Regions from separate parts of the Sulfitobacter sp. SBS6 genome, predicted to be linked through region 2. Evidence: riboswitches for the same ligand, from Rfam matches in the RefSeq annotation. Region 2 holds a riboswitch; the other holds the start of a gene.

Region 1 (7,864 bases), on a different contig from region 2:
TCGCGGGCATAGGATTGCGCGCGGATGCGACCGAGGCGGATTTACACGCGGCCCTTGCGCTGACGCCGCGCAGGCCGGACACGCTCGCGACCCTCGCGATCAAGGTGACGCCGGCGCTACGGCGTTTTGCCGATGGTCTGGGATTGCCGCTGATCGAACTGTCGGAAGCCGATATCGCAGACATCCCGACGCGTACCGTGTCACCGCGCGTGCAGGCGCGGTTCGGGACTGGATCACTTGCCGAGGCCGCCGCATTGCGCGTTGCCGGTCGCGGTGCCAAATTGACGACCTTGCGTGTGACCAGCCCCAATGGCATGGCCACCGTAGCTATCGCGGAAGGAATTGCCCCATGACTGTTCACTTTATCGGCGCGGGCCCCGGTGCCCCTGATCTGCTGACCCTGCGAGGGCGCGACCTGATCGCCGCCTGCCATGTGTGTCTGTATGCCGGATCGCTGGTCCCGTCAGAGCTGCTGTCCTACTGCCCTGCGGATGCGAAGATCGTGAACACCGCGTCGCTGTCGCTGGACGAGATCATGGCAGAGATCAAGGCCGCCGATGATGCGGGGCAGGATGTGGCGCGGCTTCATTCGGGTGATCTGTCGGTCTGGTCCGCCATGGGCGAGCAGCTGCGCCGCTTGCGCGAGCTGGACATCGAGTATGACATTACCCCCGGCGTGCCCGCCTTTGCCGCTGCCGCCGCCGCTTTGGGGAACGAGCTGACGCTGCCCGGTGTGGCGCAGTCGCTTGTTCTCACGCGGACATCTGGGCGGGCCTCGGCCATGCCCGAGGGTGAAACGCTCGAGAATTTCGCCGCCACGGGTGCCACGCTGGCGATCCACCTGTCAGTGCATGTGCTGGATGATGTGGTCGCGCGGCTCACCCCTCATTACGGAGAGGACTGCCCCGTCGCCATCGTCTGGCGCGCCAGCTGGCCCGATCAACGGGTGGTGCGGGCGACCTTGGGCAGCGTGATCGACGCCACCGACGGCGAACGCGGGCGCACGGCGTTGATCCTTGTCGGCCGCGCGCTGACGGCAGAGGAGTTCCGCGAAAGCTGTCTGTACGCTGGCGATTACGACCGCCGTTTCCGCCCCGTCGGCACAGAGCCGCGCTTTCCCGAGGGAACAGAATGATGGAGACTACGCAACTGCCCAAGGGCCTGATGATCTCGGCCCCCGCGTCGGGCACGGGCAAGACCACCTTGATGCTGGGCCTGCTCAACGCGCTCAGCCGTCGCGGCGTCGACGTGCGCCCGTTCAAGAGCGGGCCGGATTACATCGACCCCGGCTTTCACCGCGCGGCTTCCGGGCGGTCGTCCTATAATATCGATAGCTGGGCCATGGGGGCGGGCGTGTTATGCAACCTGATCGGCACCGCGCATGGCGGCGATCTGGCCCTGATCGAAGGGTCAATGGGGCTGTTCGATGGTGTGGCGCAACCGGGGGAAACCTCGAACGGGGCGAGCGCCGATATCTCTGCTATGACGGGCTGGCCGGTGGTGTTGCTGCTGGATGTATCGGGTCAGGCGCAATCGGCTGCGGCCACCGCCCTTGGGTTCAAGACGATGCGCCCGGATGTGCATGTCGCGGGTGTGGTGCTGAACAAGGTCGCCAGCCCCCGTCACGAGGCCCTGCTGCGTCTGGGGATGGAGCAGGTCGGCATCCCCGTTCTGGGCGCGCTGCCCCGACAGGGATCGGTCACGCTGCCGGAACGCCACTTGGGTCTGGTGCAGGCCGAGGAGCAGCCCGAGCTGATGAAGCTGCTGGATGCGGCAGGTGATTTCATCGCGCAGCATATCGACCTTGATCTGTTCGTCTCTGCCGCCCAAGGGCGCAGTATTCCCGACGGGCCAGATGTGCTGCCCCCGCCCCCCGGTCAACGGATCGCTTTGGCCAAAGACGCCGCGTTTTCGTTCATCTATCCGCATTTGCTGGACCACTGGATCGCCGCGGGTGCGCAGGTGTTGCCCTTCTCGCCGCTGGCGGATGAGGCACCGGACGACAGCGCCGACATCTGCTGGTTGCCCGGCGGCTATCCCGAGCTGCATGCCGGACGCCTTGCCGCTGCCGCGCAGTTCCGCGACAGCCTGCAACAATTCGCCACGACGCGCCCGGTGCATGGGGAATGCGGGGGCTATATGGCGATGGGGGCCGGGTTGGTCGACAAGGAAGGCGTGCGGCATCAGATGGCGGGGCTGCTGGGGCTGGAAACCAGCTATGAGAAGCGCAAGATGCATCTGGGCTACCGGCTTGCCACGCTGAACGAACCCGGCCCCGGCTATGACGCGGGCGCGCGGTTGCGCGGGCATGAATTCCACTATTCTACCATCCTGTCGCAACCAGACACGCCGCTGGCGCGGGTGGTCGATGCCAATGGGGCCGAAGTGCCCGAGACAGGCTCGCGCCGCGGCCATGCGACGGGCACCTTCTTTCACCTGATCGCGGGGGCGTCATGAGCGGTTTTGTCTCTTTCGTCTCCTCCGGTCCGGGTGATCCCGAGCTGCTGACCGTGAAGGCGGTAAAGCGGTTGCAAGAGGCCGAAGTCGTGCTGTTCGACGATCTGTCGGCGGGTCCGATCCTTGAACATGTCTCGCCCGAGGCGGATCTGATCGGGGTGGGCAAACGCGCCGGACGGCTGTCTCCGAAGCAGGATCACGTGAGCCGCCTGCTGGTCGAACACGCATTGACCGGCGCGCGGGTGGTGCGGCTCAAAAGCGGGGACGCGGGCGTGTTTGGCCGGCTTGAAGAAGAGCTGACCGCGCTGAAAGCGGCAGGCGTCGCCTTCGAGATCATCCCCGGTGTGACGGCGGCGTCTTCGGCGGCGGCGGCGGCGATGATTCCGCTGACCCGGCGGCTGACCGCGCGGCGGGTGCAATTCATCACCGGCCACGGCGAATCGGGGGCCTTGCCCGAAGATCTGAACATGGCGGCGCTGGCCGATCCTACGGCGACCACGGTCGTCTACATGGGACGCCGCACTTTTGCTGGTTTCGCCGCGCGGCTGATCGAGGCGGGCTTGCCCCCCTCGACCCCTGCCCTGCTGGCAGAGGCGGTATCGACCCCCGATCAAAAGCTGAGCCGCCACACGGTTGAAAGCCTTGCCCATCTGCCGCTGGATCCCGCAACGTCAGCGCCTGCGCTGATCCTTTACGGGCCGTTGACCGAATAGATGACTTGACAAAACCGGCCCGAAAATGACCACCTATTCCGGACGGTTCCCCGTGCGCCTTCGGGCAATCGGGGTGAAAAGGGAATACGGTGCGGTGCCAAAGCTAAGGTGCCAAATCCGGAACTGCCCCCGCACCTGTAAGTGAAGAGCAACCCGCATTGCCACTGGGCCAGACCGCCTGGGAAGGCGCGGCACGCATGGACGCACAAAGTCAGGAGACCTGCCGTCATGGGGATGATCCCCGATCCAACTGGCTGCCCCCCGGGGCGGCTTTCACATTATGCCGTCGGGGAAGACGGTAAGGAGACCTGAATATGCATATCGAACCCGAAGTCGTGACCGGCGCCAAGCTGGTCCTGTCCTATGGCACCGCCGCCGGTGCTGCGGCCTATACCGCGAAAACCGCAATGGACTCTGTCCGTGAGAAAGGCGTCGTGCCTTTTGCGGGCGGGGCCATGGTGGCCACCGCGCTGACCTTTGTCTTTTTTCAGGTCTTCCCGCATTTCCCCGTGGGCGTGAGCGAAGTGCACCTGATACTCGGGTCGACCCTGTTCCTGCTGTTCGGCGTGGCCCCTGCGGCTGCGGGTCTTGCGCTTGGTCTGCTGGCGCAGGGCGTGTTCTTTGCCCCCATCGACCTGCCGCAATACACGATGAACGTCACCACGCTGCTGGTGCCTTTGTTCATGGTCTCGGCGCTGGCCAAACGCATCATCGCGCCCAACACCGCCTATGTTGATCTGACCTATGTTCAAGCGCTCAAGCTGTCGACCGCGTTTCAGGCGGGCGTTGTGGGCTGGGTCGCCTTCTGGGCCATCTACGGTCAGGGCTTTGCCGCCAGCAACATCGCCGCTGTGGCCAGCTTTGGCGGGGCCTATATGATGGTCATCCTGATCGAGCCTCTGGTGGATCTGGCCGTGCTCGCCGCCGCGAAAACCCTGCGCGATTTCGCGGGCAGCGCGCTGTTCACCAAACGTCTGACACAGACTGCCGCTGAATAATCCAAGACCCGACGCGGCCCCCTGCTCTGCGGGCCGCGTCACCCCCTGCCGGAGCCTCAAGATGTTTACGCTTTCACTGATCGGCATCGGGTCCGGCAATCCCAAACACCTGACATTACAAGCCATCGACGCGCTGAATGCCTGCGATGTGATCCTGATCCCGTCCAAGGGCGCGGGCAAGGATGATCTGGCTGGCCTGCGGCACGAGATTTGCGCCCAGGTGCTGCGGTCGGACGGGCCTGAAATTCACGAATTCACCCTGCCCAAACGCGACGCCGCCAACCCTGATTATCACGCGGGCGTCCACGATTGGCATGATGCCATTGCACAGGTCTGGCTGGCCGAGATGCAGCGCACCCTGCCCCAAGGCGGCCGTGTCGGTTTCCTCGTCTGGGGGGATCCATCGCTGTATGACAGCACCCTGCGCATTGCGGAGCGGTTGCAAAAGGCCGTCACACTCACCGTCGATGTCGTGCCGGGGATTACCTCGCTTCAGGTACTGACGGCGGGCCATGCGATCCCGCTGAACACCATCGGTAATCCCGTCACGATCACCACCGGTCGGCAGCTGCGCGATCATGGCTGGCCGCAGGGTGTGGATACGATTGCCGTCATGCTGGACGGCACCTGCGCCTTCGAGGTGTTGCGGCAGCACAGCGACATACACATCTGGTGGACCGCCTATGCCGGCATGCCGAACGAGCGTCGCATCGCAGGCCCGCTGGATCAGGTCTGCGACCGCATCATCGCCACACGGGCAGAGGCACGCGCCGCCCATGGCTGGATCATGGATATCTACCTGCTGCGCCGGTAGAAACGCGCACTACAGCTTTTCAAGCCGTTGCAAAATCGGGCAATCGGGGCGGTCATCGCCAGCGCATTCATGCACCAGATGGGTCAAGGTCTGACGAATATCTTGCAGGTCCGCGATCTTGCTTTCGATCTGCGCCAGATGTTGCTGGGCGATGGCACGGACATCGGCGCTGGCGCGATCCTGATCATCCCAAAGCGCCAGCAGGTCGCGGCAATTCTCGATCGTGAAGCCCAAGGCCCGCGCACGGCCCAGAAACGTCAGCTTATGCACGTCGCTGTCGCAAAAGCTGCGATACCCGTTGGTGTCACGCGCGGGCGTGATCAGACCGATGTCTTCGTAGTAGCGGATGGTCTTGGCAGGCAGACCTGCGCTTTTCGACACGTCACCGATGTTCATGGACGTCTCCTTTCGTTGAATTAGGCGGTTGCTGCGGCGGCGATCCACCGCAGGCGCAGGGCGTTGAACAGGACAAAGACGCTCGACAACGCCATGGCGGCGGCGGCAAGCACGGGCGACAGCAGCACGCCGAACAGCGGATAGAGCACACCGGCTGCAACGGGGATCAGCAGCGCGTTATAGCCAAAGGCCCAGAAGAGGTTCTGCCGGATATTGCGCATGGTGTGCTGGCTGATGTGCAGGGCGTTCACCACCCCTTGCAAATCGCCCGACATCAGCACCACGTCGGCCGCTTCGATAGCGACATCCGTTCCGGTACCGATGGCGATACCCACGTCGACCCCCGCCAGCGCGGGCGCATCATTGATCCCGTCCCCGACAAAGGCGACCTTGTGGCCCGCCTGTTGCAGGTCCTCCAGCGCGGCGACCTTGCCGTCGGGCAGCACTTCGGCGACCACGGTATCGATCCCCAAACGGTCGGCAATCGCCTGCGCCGTGGCCTTGTTGTCACCGGTGATCATGGCGATTTTCAGCCCCGCTTCGTGCAGTGCCTCCAACGCTTGGGGCGTCGTTTCCTTGATCGGGTCGGCGACGCCGATCATCGCGACAAGCGCCCCATCCACGGCGGCGAAAAGCGGTGTCTTGCCCTCTGCCCCCCATGCTGCCGACCGCCCCTCTGCCGCGGCGAGAGAGACCCCTTCGGCCTGCATGAAACGGTCCGCCCCGACAAGCACGCGATGCCTTTCGACTTCGGCGCGTACACCGTGGCCGGTTTGCGAGGCAAAAGAGGTTACCGCTGCCAGCGACAGCCCCTGTGTTTCGGCATGGCGCAGGATGGCGCTGGCAATCGGATGCTCTGACTGCGCCTCGACCGACGCAACGAGCCGCAACGCATCGGCCTGCGACCAGCCGTTGAAGACATCCAGATCCGTCACCTCGGGCCGCCCGGCGGTCAGCGTGCCGGTTTTATCAAGCGCGATGGTATCGACCTCGGCCAAGACCTGCAGCGCGTCCCCCTTGCGGAACAGCACGCCCATCTCGGCCCCTCGCCCTGTGCCCACCATGATAGAGGTCGGCGTGGCCAGCCCCATCGCACAGGGGCAGGCGATGATCAGCACCGCGACGCTTGCCACCAGAGCGTGCCCCAAGGACGGCTGCGGCCCGAACGCCAGCCAGACAAGGAAGGTGGCCGCGGCAATCGCCATGACGACGGGCACGAACCACATGGTGATGCGGTTAACCATATCCTGCACCGGCAGCTTGGCGCCTTGGGCGTCCTCGACCATGCGCACGATCTGCGACAGGGTCGTGTCCGCGCCCACATGGGTCGCGCGGTAGACCAGCGCGCCGGTGCCATTCACCGTCCCCCCGACCACACGCGTGTCGGGCAGTTTTTCGACGGGCACGGGTTCGCCGGTGATCATGCTTTCATCGACATAGGAACTGCCACGTGTCACGGTCCCGTCGACCGCGATCTTTTCACCGGGGCGCGCATGGATCAGATCGCCGACGGTGATCGCGTCGATCGCAACCTCTGACACGTTACCGTCCCGCTCTACCCGCGCGGTTTTGGGGCGCAGCCCGACCAGCTTGCGGATCGCTTGCCCGGTCTGGCCCTTGGCCCGCGCCTCTAGCGTGCGCCCCAGCAGGATCAGCGTGACGATCATCGCGGCGGCTTCGAAATAGACCGCTTGCGCACCGGCGGGCAGCAACTGTGGCAAGAACAGCGCCACGGTGGAAAAGCCCCATGCCGCCGTGGCCCCCAGAAACACCAGAGAGTTCATGTCAGGCGTGCGTTTCAACAGCGCTGGCACGCCGGTGACAAAAAAGCGCCGCCCGGGCCATGCCAGAACGATGGTGGTCAGTACGAACTGGATCGACCAGCTCAGCTGCTGCCCCAGCGTCGACATCACCCAATGGTGGAACGCGGGGATCATATGGCCGCCCATCTCGAGCACAAACACCGGCAGGGTCAGCGCCGCGGCGAGCAGCGTCATACGTTTAAGATGCGCGGCTTCTTCAACCTTGCGGTCCGGCGCGGGGGAAGATGCGGTGTCCGTCACAGGGGTGGCGGGGTAGCCCGCGGCTTGCGCAGCCTGCACAATGGCGGCATCCGGCTCTGCGGTAAGCGACTGCACCACGGCCTCTTCCCGGGCGAGGTTGACGCTGACATCGACCACACCCGGCACGGCCGCCAAGGCGCGTTCGACCCGCCCGACGCAGGACGCACAGGACATGTTTTCAATGGTATAGCGCCGCGTTTGCACGGTGGCGGGATAGCCTGCGGTCGCAAGTGCGGCGACGGCGTCCTTGGGGTCGAAACCCGATGCCACCTGCAGCGACGCCGTTTCCGAGGCGAGGTTCACGCGGGCGTCCTGCACACCCTCCACGCGTCCAAGCGCGGTCTCGACCCGCCCCACGCAAGAGGCGCAATTCATACCGCCAATGCCAAAATTTATCGCAACTACATCGCCCATCAGCTGTCT
Region 2 (7,864 bases):
GTGCCGATCAGCAGCAGTTGCACGCGGCGCACCGGAATGCCCAAGGACGCGGCGCTGTCGCTGCCGAAGGTAAAGGCATCCAGCGCGCGGGCGTGCCACAGGCAGGCCAGCAGACCGATCATCGCAGCGGGCAGGGCGCTCAGTACATCAGGCCAGCGCACGCCCGACATATTCCCCAAAAGCCAGAACATGATGGCACGGGCCTGTTCGGCATTGGCTGATTTCGTGATCATCAGCGCGGTCAGGGCGTTGAACATCTGGCTGCCCGCGATACCGGCCAGCACGATCACGCCCGCGGCCCGCAGGCCCACACCGCCCCCTGCCGCCTGCGCCAGTAAGGCGACAAAGGCAAAGGCCACCAGCGCCCCGCTGAACGCACCGATAGACAGCGAAATGGCACCACCCCCCAGCCCGAGGATGGTTACCGCAACAGCACCCGTGGACGCCCCCGCAGAGATACCCAGCAGATAGGGATCCGCCAGCGCATTGCGCAGCAGTGCTTGCAACACGACGCCCGACAGTGCCAGACCGGCGCCACAGCACATTGCCACCACGGCCCGCGCCATGCGGTAGTTCCACACGATGCCCTCGTCGATCTTGTCCACCGCATAGCCCGCGTTCAGCGCCTTGTTGGCCAGCACCTTCAGCACCACCAGCGGCGGGATAGAGACCTCGCCGATGGCCGCACCAAACAGCAATGCGGCCAGCAGCACCGGCGGGATGATCACCCACCAGTGCCACTGCGGCCTGCGCATCACAGAGCGGTCGATTGCGGTCATTCGGCCAGATCGAAACCGGACAGCGCGTCAGCCATCGTTTCCAGCGCATAGATCGCACGCACGGTCGGGTCCATCGCATGGGCGTCCATGGTGATGATGCGGCCCTCTTTCACCGCGGTCATCTCGCGGGCGACGGGGTCGTTCATCAGGAAGGCGCGCTTTTTCTCGATGTCATCCGCAGGGAAGCGGCGGCGGTCCATTTTGGCGAGCACGATGAAGGTCGGGTCGGATTTCGCCAGAGTCTCCCAGCCGACCAGCGGCCATTCCTCGGCCGAGGTCACGACGTTTTCGACGCCAAGCTTGTCCATCATATAGGCGGGCACACCCTGTTGACCTGCGACATAAGGGTCCGCCGCCATCTCGGACGACGAGAACCAGAACAGCGCCGAGGTGCCTTGGGGCAGGTTCAGCGATTTGGCTTTCTCGACCGCCTTTGCCTCGCGCGATTGCAGGTCTGCCAGCAGCGTGGCACCGGCGTCTTGCGCGTTGTAGATCAGGGCGAGCTCTTCGATGCTGGTATACAGCTGCTGGGTCGTGAACAGTTCAGATCGCGTGCCGTCCGCGCCGACAGAATTATCCTTGGCCGCGCAATCGGTGGGCATCACATAGGTCGGCACGCCCACCTCGTGAAAGCTGTCGCGGGTGCCGACCATACCTTCGGGGCCGACGTGCCATTCATACATCACGGTGACCAGATCGGGGCGTTTGCCCAACACGCTTTCAAAGCTGGGGTCGTTGTCCGCCAGCCGTTCAATCGCATCGTTTGTCTCTTTGAACTCTGGCAAAACGGGGCTGAACCAGACAGAGGTTCCCGCGATCCGGTCCTGCTGGCCCAGCAGATACAGGATCTCTGTCGTGGATTGCCCGATGGTGACGGTGGTCTGGGGTGCCGCGTCAAAGGTGAGCGTATGGCCGCAGTTGTCGATGGTCAGCGGATAGTCTGTCTCTGCGCCAAGCGCGGTGCTGCCCGCAAGGCTCGCAATCAGGGTCAGGCTGGAAAAAAATGGTTTCATATCAAGGGCTCCGGTTGGTCCGATGCCGGGGTCTTTGAATAGAAAGAGAAGGGGCCAGCCAAATGGCGCGCGGGCGCATTTTGGTCTGCGCGTAAGGTAAGATCCGGTCCCATCATCATCCTCTCCCGAGCAACCCCGCCCGGTGTTTCAGGTTCAGTGTCGGCAGGTCTCCTGACTGACGGATCGCGGCTGTCCCCGCCTTCCCGGACCTTTAGGCCCAGTGGCATGATGGAGGTAGCTCACCGTCTACAGTTGCGGGGGCAGTTCCGGTTCATCCACACCAAAGCGCGGATGGCGAATTCCCTATTATTTCCCGAAGGAAACCGACCCAGTTTCGATGACAGTTGTCCGCCCACCCGTCAAGTTGCGTTTTTGCGGTCGTCATCGCGGGACAAAGGCAAATAACGCAGGCCACGGTTCCGCAGAACGGGCGAGAGGCAAATAACAAACGGATGGAAAACCAAGTGGCAGCCCGTAGGGGAGTCGAACCCCTCTTTTCAGGTTGAAAACCTGACGTCCTAACCGATAGACGAACGGGCCACTTAACTTGTGAGCGCTTCTTTAGGCAAAGCCATCGGCGGGCGCAAGTGCAAGCCGCATCAGAAAGCGGGGAAATACGGCAAAAAAATCACATCTTCTGATGCCGTATTCCAAGGGGCGTATGGCGAGGGGGGATCGTCGCGTGAAACGCGCGCCGCGCTCGGGATGCGGGCGCGCGTTTCCCTTAGATTTCCCAGTGAAAACCCGTCGCTTTTTCGGAGACGGTCCAGAGTTTCTCCATCACGGGTTTGTCGTAGGCATGGGGGTTCAGCGTGCCTTTGCCAACGGGCCCTCCGGTTTGCATCCATCCGGTCGGGCCATAAAGCGCACGCTGCGCCAACCCGTCTTCGGTCGCGCACATGACTTCGGGGTAGGCGCCTTTTTCGGCGGATTGCACCATTGGCGTCTTGCTCATCATCCACCAGGTGACCCGTGTGAAAAGCCCGCCGCTTGTGCTGATCAGCGAGGTCGCCGACGCGCCGGGGTGGCAGACATACACCTCAACGCGGCTGTCGGTGGCTTTCAGCCGGTCCTGAAGCTCATAGGCAAACATCATCTGCGCCAGCTTGCTTTGGCTGTAGACCGCGTTGGCGCTATAGTTCTTGTCCCAGTTCATGTCGTCGAACTGGATCGTCTTGATCCCCATGTTGTACCCGAGGCTGGACACCACAACGATCCGGCCCGCACTTTCCTGAATGCGATCAAACAGCATCCCGCACAGCAGGAAGTGTCCGTAGTGGTTGGTGCCAAGCTGGCTTTCGAACCCGTCAACGGTCAGCTGCTGTTTTGGCACCTGCGCGATGGCAGCGTTGCAGATCAGCGCGTCAATCCGGGGAACGGTGCGTTTCACCTCTTCAGCCGCGGCGCGCACGCTGGCCAGATCAGACAGATCCATCCGCACAAAGCTCACCTCGGCGTTGGGACCGAACGTGTCCTTGAGCGTTTTGACCGCTGCGATGGATTTGTCGGCGTTGCGGTTCAGCATGACGACTTTTGCCCCCTTGGACAGCAGGATGCGCGTGGCCTGAAAGCCCGCACCGGCCGTCGTGCCGGTGATGAGATATGTTTTCTCCTTGAGCGATCCAAGGCGATCAGGTGTCCAGCCTTTGGGTCCGAAAGTCGTGTCCTTCATCGTCATGTTCCTTTTCGATGTCAGCGCGGCAGCGATGCGCGCTGTGTTTGATGTTGAAGGGTAAATAGCTCTCGGCTGTCCCTCAAAACAGGCGAGATCGTCGCGAATACTTGCCTGATTGTATCACGCGCTTGCGAAAGGCGGATGTGACGCAGTAGATTGCCCTCATGAGCAAAGACCAGATCAGACAGCTAATCCGGAACAACGCGACCCAAGAGGGGCTGACGGGAACCGGCATTGACGGGGTGCGCCTGTTTCGGGCCACGCAGGCGATTCCGTGCGTGCCGGCGGTCTATGAACCCAGCGTTATTGCTATCGTCAGCGGGGCGAAAGAGGCCGTACTGGACGGGCACAGGTACATCTATGACGACAGCCGATATATGTGCTGCCCGATGTCGATGCCGGTGAAGGCCGGCACGCCGACCGCCTCTGCCGAAAGCCCGCTCTACGGGGTTATCATTTCGCTCGATAAGCGGATGATGACAGAACTGTCGATGGAGATGGAAAATACCGGCAATGTGATTCCCGAGGTCAAAGGCGGTTTGCGCGCGCAGGGGATCAGGCTGGCCGCATGGGATGATGCCTTTGCCGACGCGCTGCTGCGTTTGCTGCAATTGGGTGGCAATCCGGCAGATACGGCGATCCTTGGCGAGGCACGGCTGCGCGAGCTTTATTACGCGATCCTAAAGGGGGAGGCAGGGAGTTTTGCCAGACAGGCCTTCGGCGCGGGCAATGCGATTGCACGGTCGATCGCGCATGTATCCTCTCACCTGGACGCGCCGATCTCTATTGATGATATGGCGTCCCGCGCCGGGATGAGCCGCGCCGCCTTTCACCGCAAGTTCAAGCAGGTGACGACGATGGCCCCGATCCAGTTTGTCAAATCCATGCGGCTCAACAATGCGGCGATGAAGATCGCAGGCGGCATGTCGGTGAACGAGGCGGCGGTCGATGTGGGATACGTCAGCCCGTCGCAATTCAGTCGCGAGTTCAGGCGGATGTACGGGCAATCACCGCGCCAATGGGGGGATGCCCAGCAGTTTCCGGTTGAAATGGGCCAATAAGGGGCTGCCATCGCCCGTGCGTTGGCAACCCCTTTTCACAAGTCTGGTGCTATGATCAGACGTCTACAACCACCTTGCCGATGGCCTGCCCGCTGGTCAGGCGGTCATAGGCCCCGCCCACCGTATCAAGGTCGAATCTCTGGTCATCAAGCAAGGGCTTCAGCGCCCCTGCGTCCACAATCTCTGCCAGTTTGGTGAGGATCTCCCCGTGCTTTTCACGGCCTTGGTTGGCAAGCATTGGAAGCAGCATAAAGATGATATGCAGCGACAGCCCTTTGAAGTGCGCAGGGGACAGGTCGATTTCCAGCAGCCCAACGGTCGACGCGATATGGGCGTTCAGTGCGGCGGCCTCGAACGAGTTTGTCATGTTGGCACCGCCCACGGTGTCAAAGATCAGATCAAAGCCCGCGCCATCGGTATATTTGGCCACGTAATCGGCGATCTTTTCTGCGGCGAAATCAATCGGCGTCGCGCCATATCCCTTGATGACGTCGATCTGTTTGTCGCCGGTGCCTGTGCCATAGACCTCTGCGCCAAAGTGTTTGGCCAGTTGCACCGCAAGGTGACCGACCCCGCCAGCACCGCCCTGAACCAGAACCTTCTGGCCCGCCGCGATGCCTGCCCGCTCAAGCCCTTCATAGGCGGTGATGCCGACCAATGGCATGGCGGCCGCTTCGCGCATTGAGATGGATTTGGGCTTATGCGCAATCAGCCTGGCATCGGCGCGTATGAATTCGGCCAGCGCGCCTTGAATATCGGTGACCCCGCCGGCGCAACCGTATACTTCATCGCCCACGGAAAAAGCGGTCACCCCGTCACCGACAGCCTCGATCACGCCCGCAAAATCCATGCCCAGAACAGCCGGCAGTGCAGGGGATAGCGGCAGATCAGCCCCCATAGAGCGGATCATCGTATCCACGGTGTTGATGCTTGTGGCAATGATGCGAACGACAACATGGCCGTCGGTCGCTATGGGTTTGGGCAGGTCGGCAGCTTCGAACGTCGCGTCGTCACCGTAGGCGGTAAGGGTCATGGCTTTCATAGTGGTCATCCTCGAGTGTGTCTGATGCCCCCTATCTAATGACTGCCCTGATTTATGTAATTGACCTAATTTTGAGTTCAGTTTTCTGATTGTGGATATAAAAGGCGAGGCGTAAACCGCCGTCAGAGACATCAGAGCTTAGCCGTCCAGTCCGCCGCGCGAGATCAAACAGCGCAGAAACAATGGCAAACACATCTCGCCCAAGATCATGGCGCAGTGTCTTCAGAATGTCGGGTAAGGGTACAAGTGGCAGCCCGTAGGGGAGTCGAACCCCTCTTTTCAGGTTGAAAACCTGACGTCCTAACCGATAGACGAACGGGCCACTTAGCTTGTGAGCGCTTCTCTAAGGAATGCGGCGCAGGCGCGCAAGCAGAAATCGAAAGAAAATGAAAAATTTTTACGCGGGTGCCGCATCTTCCAGACGCAGCTGCACCGACTGTCGGCCGCGCCAGGTATTGATGTCCAGACGGCCCGCCAGATGGAACCGTGCACCACCGTGGTTTTCCAGCGCCGGACCAAGCGGGCCGTCAAATGCGCCAAAGGCGATGGCGTCCATTTTGGTGTTGTTACCGTCGCCGAAACTGATCTTGAGGTGGCTTTCACCCACCCGCTTGGCAAAGCGGATCTGCATGTCGGCAAAGGCATATCGCGGGGCAGGGGCACCGGCCCCGAAGGGGCCTGCCTGTTCCACCTGCTGCGCCAATTCCACCGTCGCGGCGGCGGGCATCAACATGCCGTCCAGCTTCAGGTCTGCCGCGCCGGCCAGATGCGCGCCCTGCTTGGCCAGTAGCTCTGACAGCCGCGCCATGGCGGCGTCCAGCTTGTCTTCGGCCACGGTGAGACCGGCGGCCATCTTATGCCCGCCGCCCTTGATCAGCAGGCCCTCGGCCGCCAGCCGCTGGATCGGCGCGCCCAGATCAATCCCCGAGACAGAGCGGCCAGAGCCTTTGCCGATGCCATCCTCGAACCCGATCACGATCGACGGCCGGTTCGACGCCTCTTTCAATCGCGAGGCGACGATGCCCACCACGCCCGGATGCCAGCCCGCGCCCGAGGCCCAGACCAAAGGCGCGTCAAAGCCACGGGCCTCTGCCTGATCCAGCGCGGCGGCGCGGACGGCGGTTTCGACATCGCGGCGTTCGGTGTTCAGCAGGTCCAGCTTTTCGGCAAGCGACTGCGCCTCATGGGGATCATCGCAGGCCAGTAGCCTTGCCCCCAGATCCGCTTGCCCGATACGCCCGCCCGCGTTGATCCTTGGGCCAAGCAGAAACCCAAGATGATAGGCCGCTGGGGCCGTATCCATCCGCGCCACATCGGCCAAGGCGGCAAGCCCCAACCTGTCGCGCCGCGCCATGACGCGTAGTCCCTGACGCACAAAGGCGCGGTTCACGCCGATTAACGGGGCGACATCGGCCACCGTGGCGAGCCCCACCAGATCCAAGAGCGCCATCAGATCAGGCCCGCGTGCGCCCGCTTCGCGTAGTTGGCGCCCTGCCTCGACCAGCATCAAGAACACCACTGCCGCGGCACAAAGATGCGCCAAGGCACCGTCTTCATCCTGCCGGTTGGGGTTCACCACGGCCAAGGCGTCGGGCAGGGTTTCTCCGCCCAGGTGGTGGTCCAGAATAACGACATCCGCGCCGACCGCCGCGGCCACCGGCCCATGGGACAACGTCCCGCAGTCAACGCAGACGATCAGATCATGGGCAGCCGCCAGTTCGGCCATCGCGGCGTCATTGGGGCCATACCCCTCGTCGATCCGGTCCGGCACATAAAGCGTCGCGGCGCAGCCCATCTCGCGCAGCCAGACCAGCAGCAGCGCGGCAGAGCTACCACCATCCACGTCATAATCCGCAAAAACGGCTATCCGCTGACGCGCTTTGACCGCAGCTAGAAAACGCGTCGCGGCTTTCTCCATGTCGCGCAGGGATCGCGGGTCAGGCAGCAGATCGCGCAACGACGGCGCAAGAAACGCTTCGGCCTCTTCCGCCGCCACACCGCGCCGCGCCAGCACCTGACACAGGGCCAGCGGCAGGCTGGTCTGCTGCACCAGAACTTCGGTCGCGCGTTCCACCTCGACACCGGGGCCCACCCAGCGACGCCCCGTCAAAGACGCATCAACACCTAGAAAGCTCATGCATCTCCCCCTTCCAAATGGTCAAAAATCCTCGCCGAAGGCATCCGTCCCATCCTCCCCACAATGGGCAGGGCAGGGGGCAGCCGCGCCCCTCGGGGTTACAGATCCTCGATCCGCAGCGCCACGGGATCGCTTGCCAGCACACCGGTTTTCGCCA

Evidence for each region. A riboswitch is a leader RNA that binds a small molecule or an ion and turns the genes downstream of it on or off. The one in region 2 is predicted to bind cobalamin.
Region 1: another riboswitch for cobalamin. It lies ahead of ACNQ62_RS12815 (energy-coupling factor ABC transporter permease); the one in region 2 lies ahead of ACNQ62_RS06815 (ABC transporter substrate-binding protein).

What each region holds. Positions count from the first base shown of each region.
Region 1 is NZ_JBLWBA010000006.1:769,829-777,692, forward strand. It holds gene ACNQ62_RS12795 (cobalamin biosynthesis protein) at 1-353, shown strand, start outside; gene cobM (precorrin-4 C(11)-methyltransferase) at 350-1,135, shown strand; gene ACNQ62_RS12805 (cobyrinate a,c-diamide synthase) at 1,132-2,457, shown strand; gene cobA (uroporphyrinogen-III C-methyltransferase) at 2,454-3,170, shown strand; cobalamin riboswitch at 3,197-3,413, shown strand; gene ACNQ62_RS12815 (energy-coupling factor ABC transporter permease) at 3,485-4,168, shown strand; gene cobF (precorrin-6A synthase (deacetylating)) at 4,230-4,982, shown strand; gene cueR (Cu(I)-responsive transcriptional regulator) at 4,992-5,378, opposite strand; gene ACNQ62_RS12830 (heavy metal translocating P-type ATPase) at 5,399-7,855, opposite strand.
Region 2 is NZ_JBLWBA010000005.1:690,710-698,573, reverse strand. It holds gene ACNQ62_RS06820 (FecCD family ABC transporter permease) at 1-755, opposite strand, end outside; gene ACNQ62_RS06815 (ABC transporter substrate-binding protein) at 776-1,792, opposite strand; cobalamin riboswitch at 1,936-2,135, opposite strand; tRNA gene ACNQ62_RS06810 (tRNA-Glu) at 2,258-2,332, opposite strand; gene ACNQ62_RS06805 (SDR family oxidoreductase) at 2,517-3,464, opposite strand; gene ACNQ62_RS06800 (AraC family transcriptional regulator) at 3,632-4,528, shown strand; gene ACNQ62_RS06795 (zinc-dependent alcohol dehydrogenase family protein) at 4,584-5,570, opposite strand; tRNA gene ACNQ62_RS06790 (tRNA-Glu) at 5,818-5,892, opposite strand; gene recJ (single-stranded-DNA-specific exonuclease RecJ) at 5,968-7,707, opposite strand; gene ACNQ62_RS06780 (homoserine dehydrogenase) at 7,806-7,864, opposite strand, start outside.